Sulfuricurvum kujiense DSM 16994: one gene and its partner. The main gene of each other region encodes a partner of the protein of the gene in region 2 in a complex. Links are inferred from orthologs where the notes say so. Each region holds a gene or a part of one and is shown on either strand. Other genes may lie near its edges. The genes, in order: SULKU_RS10985 and dnaG.

The links.
Region 1: the proteins of dnaG (region 2) and SULKU_RS10985 are in contact, whole or in part, in a crystal structure (PDB 2R6A), measured with the Geobacillus stearothermophilus proteins. The link is inferred for Sulfuricurvum kujiense DSM 16994 from one-to-one orthologs. Residues at the interface, in WP_049624496.1 of Geobacillus stearothermophilus: Lys456, Leu457, Leu458, Pro459, Ala460, Asn463, Ala464, Leu467, Leu535, Leu536, Ile537, Ala538, Gln544, Glu545, Asp548, Tyr549, His552; in WP_033016901.1 of Geobacillus stearothermophilus: Ser13, Glu15, Ala16, Gln18, Glu91, Leu92, Asp94, Ala95, Val96, Pro97, Thr98, Ala99, Ala100, Asn101, Tyr104, Tyr105, Ile108.

The regions. Positions count from the first base shown.
Region 1 is NC_014762.1:2,203,934-2,207,094, forward strand. What follows is about bases 157-2,989. They hold SULKU_RS10985 (replicative DNA helicase), read right to left. Parts: upstream 2,389-2,989; coding sequence 925-2,388; downstream 157-924. Other genes in these bases: SULKU_RS10980 (ComEC/Rec2 family competence protein), read right to left, coding at 157-924; ispG (flavodoxin-dependent (E)-4-hydroxy-3-methylbut-2-enyl-diphosphate synthase), read right to left, coding at 2,500-2,989. In the rest of the region: more of SULKU_RS10980, read right to left, coding at 1-156; more of ispG, read right to left, coding at 2,990-3,161. UniProt on the Escherichia coli protein: The main replicative DNA helicase, it participates in initiation and elongation during chromosome replication. Travels ahead of the DNA replisome, separating dsDNA into templates for DNA synthesis.
Region 2 is NC_014762.1:77,972-81,242, reverse strand. Bases 279-3,221 are described here. They hold dnaG (DNA primase), read right to left. Parts: upstream 2,601-3,221; coding sequence 957-2,600; downstream 279-956. Other genes in these bases: SULKU_RS15245 (methyl-accepting chemotaxis protein), read right to left, coding at 2,629-3,221; SULKU_RS00390 (argininosuccinate synthase domain-containing protein), read right to left, coding at 279-808. In the rest of the region: more of SULKU_RS00390, read right to left, coding at 1-278; more of SULKU_RS15245, read right to left, coding at 3,222-3,271. UniProt on the Escherichia coli protein: RNA polymerase that catalyzes the synthesis of short RNA molecules used as primers for DNA polymerase during DNA replication.

The DNA of each region.
Region 1 (3,161 bases), 2.1 Mb from region 2 along the record:
CGCCAGAAATATCTGCCACGGCTTCCAATGCTCATAATAGCGGACAAAAATAAAAATCGATAACACCCCAAACGTCGAAAACCAGAATCCGAGAGAGAACAATAGTTTCGGGAAAAAAGCAAGCAATACCCCGACGGTAATCAGCAGTGTTTGCAGCGATACGATCTTTATCCCCCGATCATAAAGCCAATACCCGACAGCGATCATCCCGAAAGCCCGCACCATCGGCGGAATAAACTCCAGTGCCCATAAATACAAAAACAAGATTCCCAATACGATAAAAAATAGATCGCGATTGCCGTGACGGTAAGGGAAATAGCGGTTTTGAAGCCACCGATAGGGACGCCGGAGCAGAAAATAGGCAATCAGCGAAATAATCCCGTAATGATAGCCGCTGATGGATAGAATATGGCTCAGCCCCATTGCCCCTACCAGTGTTTGAAACTCTTGCGACATGGGGGTAGCGACGAACAGCGCTCCGTAGAGTTCCTTCATCCACGGATCATCGTGTGCAAGCGCAATACGGCGATACCACTGCTCTTTGAGACTCAGCTGCGGATACACCTCCATAATCACGCCGCGTGTACGAAACCCTTTGAGATAATCTAGAAAAGTCACTTTTGCGACCTGAAGCTCGATCGATACATTGCGTCCGCGCAGATCACGCAGATAGGGAGACATAGCACATCGGACAGTCGCGCCGTTTTCGAGCCGAAGCTTCATCGAGGTTTTAGGAATCTCACCGATAAGACGTACTTCTTGATCGATGACCTCGGCTCGAACCAACGGATCATCAAATGTTTTAAGTTTTTTAAACTGATAATATTCATAGGATAAAGAGAGTGAGAAGATAAAAAGGAGAAACAGAACAAAGAGCGAGCCGCTTTTGAAATCGAAGAGATCAACACGCTCCAGTTTTGACATTTAAAATGGAATTATTGGCATTGAAATTTTCTCAACATTCTCATCATCAAGGTTCATAACAGCTGGTTTCATATCGATGCTTTCATAGACGATTTGCGCCGCACCGAATGTCGGTCGATCGACGAAACGGGTGAATTTTTTCTGGAACATCAGCTTCACGTGCCCCGTCGGACCGTTACGCTGTTTTCCGATAATGATCTCCGCCTCTTCTTCTTCCTTTTCGACGTATTTGGAAATAAACTCTTTTCCCGCACTTATCGCCTCTTTCTCCCGTTCTTTCTCCTCTTTGTAGAGGTAGACGTCGTTACGGTAGACGAAGAGGATGATATCGGCATCCTGCTCGATCGAACCCGATTCACGGATATCGCTGAGCATCGGACGCTTATCCGCGCGCGATTCGAGTCCGCGGTTGAGCTGAGAGAGGGCGACGATCGGAATCCCGAGTTCACGCGCCAACATTTTCAGCCCCCGCGAAATTTCACTCACTTCGAGGTGACGATCTTTTCCCCCTGTTCCGTTCATGATTTGGAGGTAGTCGATAACGGCCAGTTCGATCTCGGGATGACGGGATTTGAGTTTACGGAGTTTGGAGCGGAGCTGATGGATGTTGACCGAGCCGTGATCGTCGACGAAAAGTTTGGATCGGCGCATTTTATCGACCGCATCGTTAAGCTGTTTATACTCCTGCGGATTCATATCCCCGACACGGAGACGCTGAAGCTGAATCGAGGTTTGAACGCTCAAAAGGCGCAGCATCAGCTGCTCAGCCGGCATCTCCAGCGAGAAGAATGCAACCCCTTTCCCTTTATCGAGGAGATTTTGCACCATATTGAGAGCAAACGACGTTTTCCCCATCGCCGGACGGGCGGCGATGATGACCAAATCCCCTTTGCCGAATCCCGTCGTCATTTTGTTCAACTCGGCATATCCCGTATCGACACCGACAAGAACCGAATCGCCGCGCGCTTTCATCTCTTCGATATATGCCAGCGTCTCATCGGCGATAGAGGGGGCATCTTTAAAATCGGTCGCCTGAGAGCTTTGGGTAATCTCGTAGAGTTTTTTCTCAACCAAATCGACAACGTCGGTACCGGTCAGTTCCTCTTCCAGCGTTACCCGTTTGATCTCCGTTGTGAGGGTCAAAAGATGACGCTTTATCGCTTTGTCTTTGATCTCCTGCACATACGCCTTGGTATTGGCGATCGGGTTGGCGGTGAGGATATCGACCATCACCCGTTCATCGAACTTCTGTTTTGCCATGAGCTCTTTACGGAGAAACTCCTCATCGATCGGAAGATCCCGATGAGCTAAACTCATCATGGCACGGTAAATCTCCTGATGGGCAGAGAGATAGAAATCTTCCGGTGTCAGCACTGCATCAAAATCGTCAAACTGCGAAGGATCGAAAATGATAGAGCTTAGAACAGAGCGCTCAAACGCTAAATTATATAAAGACTCTTCCATTTAGTTTGCCTCCGGCAGACGCCGCATGAGCGAAGCCCATGCAACTACGCTAAGACCGCTTGGGTCACTAAAGCTTGCCCCATTCGGGGCAGATTTATCGTGTTTTAGCATTTAATCTTCCTCTCTAGCCATTTTCTCAACCTCTTCGACAAAACGATCCACGAGCTTGTCTTCATCCAACCGCGCTACCACTTCCCCTTTGACCATTACCAGCCCCGATCCTTTTCCGTACGCGATTGCGACATCGGCATGTTTTGCTTCTCCGATGGCGTTAACGACACATCCCATCACCGAGAGATCGAGAGGCTTTTTGATGTGTTTGACTTTCGCTTCGATGACGCTGACCGCACTCACCAGATCGGCTTCGATCCGTCCGCAGGTCGGACACGAGATAATGTTCGGCCCCTCTTTGGCAACCCCGCTGTCTTTGAGAATCGCGCGGCCGACTTTGATCTCCTCTTCGAGTTCCCCCGTAATGGAAACACGCATCGTATCGCCGATGCCCTCCAGCAAGAGCGTCCCCAAACCGATCGCACTTTTGATCGTCGCATGAAAAACCGTCCCCGCTTCGGTCACACCCAGATGAAACGGATAGTTATTTTTAGGACGGAGAAGACGATACGCTTCGACGGTACGCTGCACATCGCTGGCTTTAAGAGAGATTTTTATATCGGTAAATCCAAGATCTTCGAGGTATTTGATGTTATACTCGGCTGAGGCCACCATCCCCTCTGCCGTTGCCCCGTAGCGCTGTTCAAACTCTTTCTCCAGAC
Region 2 (3,271 bases):
GCATCGCATGAGGGCCTACAAGTTCGGTACGGATATGGATGAATTTGGAGTTTTCGATTGCCTCTAACACGGCGTTATCCTCCGCATTACGCCCGATGATAAGTTTTGCCCCTTCCGGAAGACGAAGCTGGCGACCGTATTTGAGGGTCGGGATATCTTCAACGCTGAAGGTATCGTGGGCAATAAAATCACGGATTTTATTGGAGAAGTTTTCATCGGTAAGGAGGCATCCCCCGCCCGGTGCTTCATAATCTTTGAGACCGAACTGTTCCGCCAGTTCCATTTGGCGTTCGCGGTTGCGTCCGTTGATATTTTCGAGCTTTTCACGATCCACCCATCCTTCGGTCTCGGGAATAGTCGGCGTTAGTGCTTTGGCACTGAGGGGACGGAGTAGCAGCCCTTCACAGTTGCTGAGATTGAGCACTTTTTGAAGAGATTCGCTGTTTTGGCTCATCGGACGTTGACCCAACACTTCGCCGCTGATTAGAAAGCTAGCCCCCCACTCTTCCATGACGCGTTTGGCCACTTCGAACATTTTGGCATGGCAGTCGATGCAGGGGTTGAAGTTTTTACCGTAGCCGTATTTCGGGGTAAAGAGAACTTCACGGATGTATTCGTCACGGATATCGACGCTTCGAAACTCGGCACCGATCTGTTCACACATGTTTTTCATGTGTGCCAGACGGTCTTTGGTCGAACCGAATCCCGTATTGATGTTGCAGGCGATCACCTCGATTCCCTGATCGATAATGAGTTTGGCCGCGAGTGTCGAATCGAGTCCGCCGCTGAATAAAGCGATTGCTTTCATGAAATTCCTTTTTTATACATCGTGTCAACGCAACATACAAAGAGCAAGGTCGCGCGCAGAAGTGCGAACGCGTACCGTCAGCGATTTGTTGCGGAGACAATTTTCTTTTGCTTACTTTTCTTGTTAAAAAGAAAAGTATGTATTTTGGTTATCCTAATGGTACGAGTTCGCCTCGTTTGAGCCGCTCAATTTTATCCCGATACTGACGAATCAAGTACGATTTTTGATCGAATGATACCGTATTTTGAGTTGTCACTTTTTTGAGTTCACGGTTATAATGGGCGCTCAAGAAAGTAATAAGTTCCGCTCTAAGCCCCTCATCTCCTTCAAACGTTCGAATTCGGTCATCCATCATCAAAGCACTTAATCTGGGATCATCATTCCGTCCCTGCAGAGCCGATTCAAATTCTTGCACATGATACTGCAGCAAAGAGGCATCGATAAAGTCAAGGAGCGTATCGGCAATATGGGGACGTTCCAAAAGCGTTTTTATAAAGCTTAGCTCCCAGATATCGTGGTGAGAAAAATTAATAGGCTGAGGTACTGTATTCTTTTTTTGTCCGATTTGAATAAGTGATGGGGAGATTCCCAGTTTCGAAGCGATAAAAGGGCGGTACTCTTCTTGAAGGAGCGGCGAGAGAGTTTTGAGAAAAGCGATATTTTCATGCAGCGCCGTCTCTTTGGCTTTAGGGTCTTGGAGATCGTAGGCGCTGATCATTTCGGTGATAACAAACTCGATAAAAGGGATCGGACGATGCAGGAGGGCATTGAGCTGCTCGATCTGCCCGCTTTTAATCATATCGGCGGGATCCAATCCCCCCTCAAACAATATGACACCGCCGTCAAAACCGGAAGTGCTGAGAAGTTTTGCCGCTTTGAAAGCTGCGGCACGTCCCGCTTTGTCCCCGTCATACGCCACATATACTTTCGGCTCCCCTTTGCGAAGAAGCGGCAAATGCTCGGCGGTGAGAGCGGTCCCAAGCGTTGCGACGGCGTGGGTGAACCCCGCCTGATGGAGCATAACGACATCGAGATACCCCTCGGTAACGATAATCTCCCGACGGCGGTAAATCGCTTCACGGGCCAGATGATAAGCATAAAGCAAGCGCGACTTATTGAAGATGGCACTTTGGGAGGAGTTGACGTATTTTGCCTGATGTCCCGTTATGGTACGTCCGCCGAATCCGACGATGGCTCCGCTGGTGGAGTGGATAGGGAATGTGATCCGTTCGATAAAACGGGCGAAAAGGCGTCCGTCGTCTCCGCGGCCGATAGCCCCCTGCTCGATCGCTTCGGCGGTCGGAAGTTTGCGCTGTTCCAAGAATCGGAGCGTTTCGGGTGATGTGGGTGCGTATCCGATTCCGAACCGCTCGATACTGGACGCATAAATACCCCGTTCATGCAGATATTCCTGTGCGGTGCGGTTTTGCTCCAACAATTTTTGATACCAGTCGTTGAGGCTTTCCAGAAGCGTTGAGCGTTTTTTTTGCTGAGCGTTATCGGTGTAATGGAGGGTGAAATTGGTGGAAGCGGCCAGTTTTTCGATCGCTTCGGGGTAATTGAGTTTCTCAAACTCCATGACGAATTTGATACTGTCGCCGTGTACGCCGCACCCGAAACAGTGATAGCTTTGGCGGGAGGGGTTGACGACGAAGCTGGGGGACTTCTCATCGTGAAACGGGCATGGAGCTTTAAAGCTGCTTCCGGCACGTTTGAGCTCGATGTACGAGCCGACGATATCGACAATATCAAGCCGGGCTTTGAGAGCCTCGATGGAGTCTTGGGTAATCATAAAGACATTTTAGCAAAACGGGGCTTTATTAATGTGTCTTAAATTGCCCTAACTGCGTATAAAGTGCATTAGCCGACGAGGCGATTTGGGAAACGATATCGGAGAGTTCTCGCATGGAGGTATCGTTAGCCGATGAAATGGTCCCGAGTTTTTCCATTTGAACCAGCATGGAGTTGATGTGGTTTGCAATGGTTTGGGAATTTGTAACGCTTTGTTTTGTCAGCATGTTGGTATTTTCCATCGCACTGACGGTTTCATTTATATCTTTATCCACCCTCTGTGAGATCATAGTGAGGTTTTGCATCGCTTTGGCGTTTAGATGCATCTGTTCGGTTGCGTCGGCAATGCTCTGGACAATAACATTAATCGTAGCATTGATTTCGGTCAAACTTTTTTGCGTCCGTTCGGCCAGTTTTCGCACCTCATCAGAGACGACGGCGAACCCTCTTCCGTGTTCTCCCGCACGTGCCGCTTCGATCGCGGCGTTGAGTGCGAGAAGATTGGTTTGCTCGGCAATATCGCCGATGACGGAGAGGATTTTTTGGACTTGAGAGGCCTCCCCGTTTAGTTGATCGAGTTTGCTGCTGAGTTCTGTTTCAAGCTCTGTACTGTGAGAAATGGTATCCAAAAGGGTGGATAGTTCCTGCCGTCCGTGGTGCAGCAGTCCGACG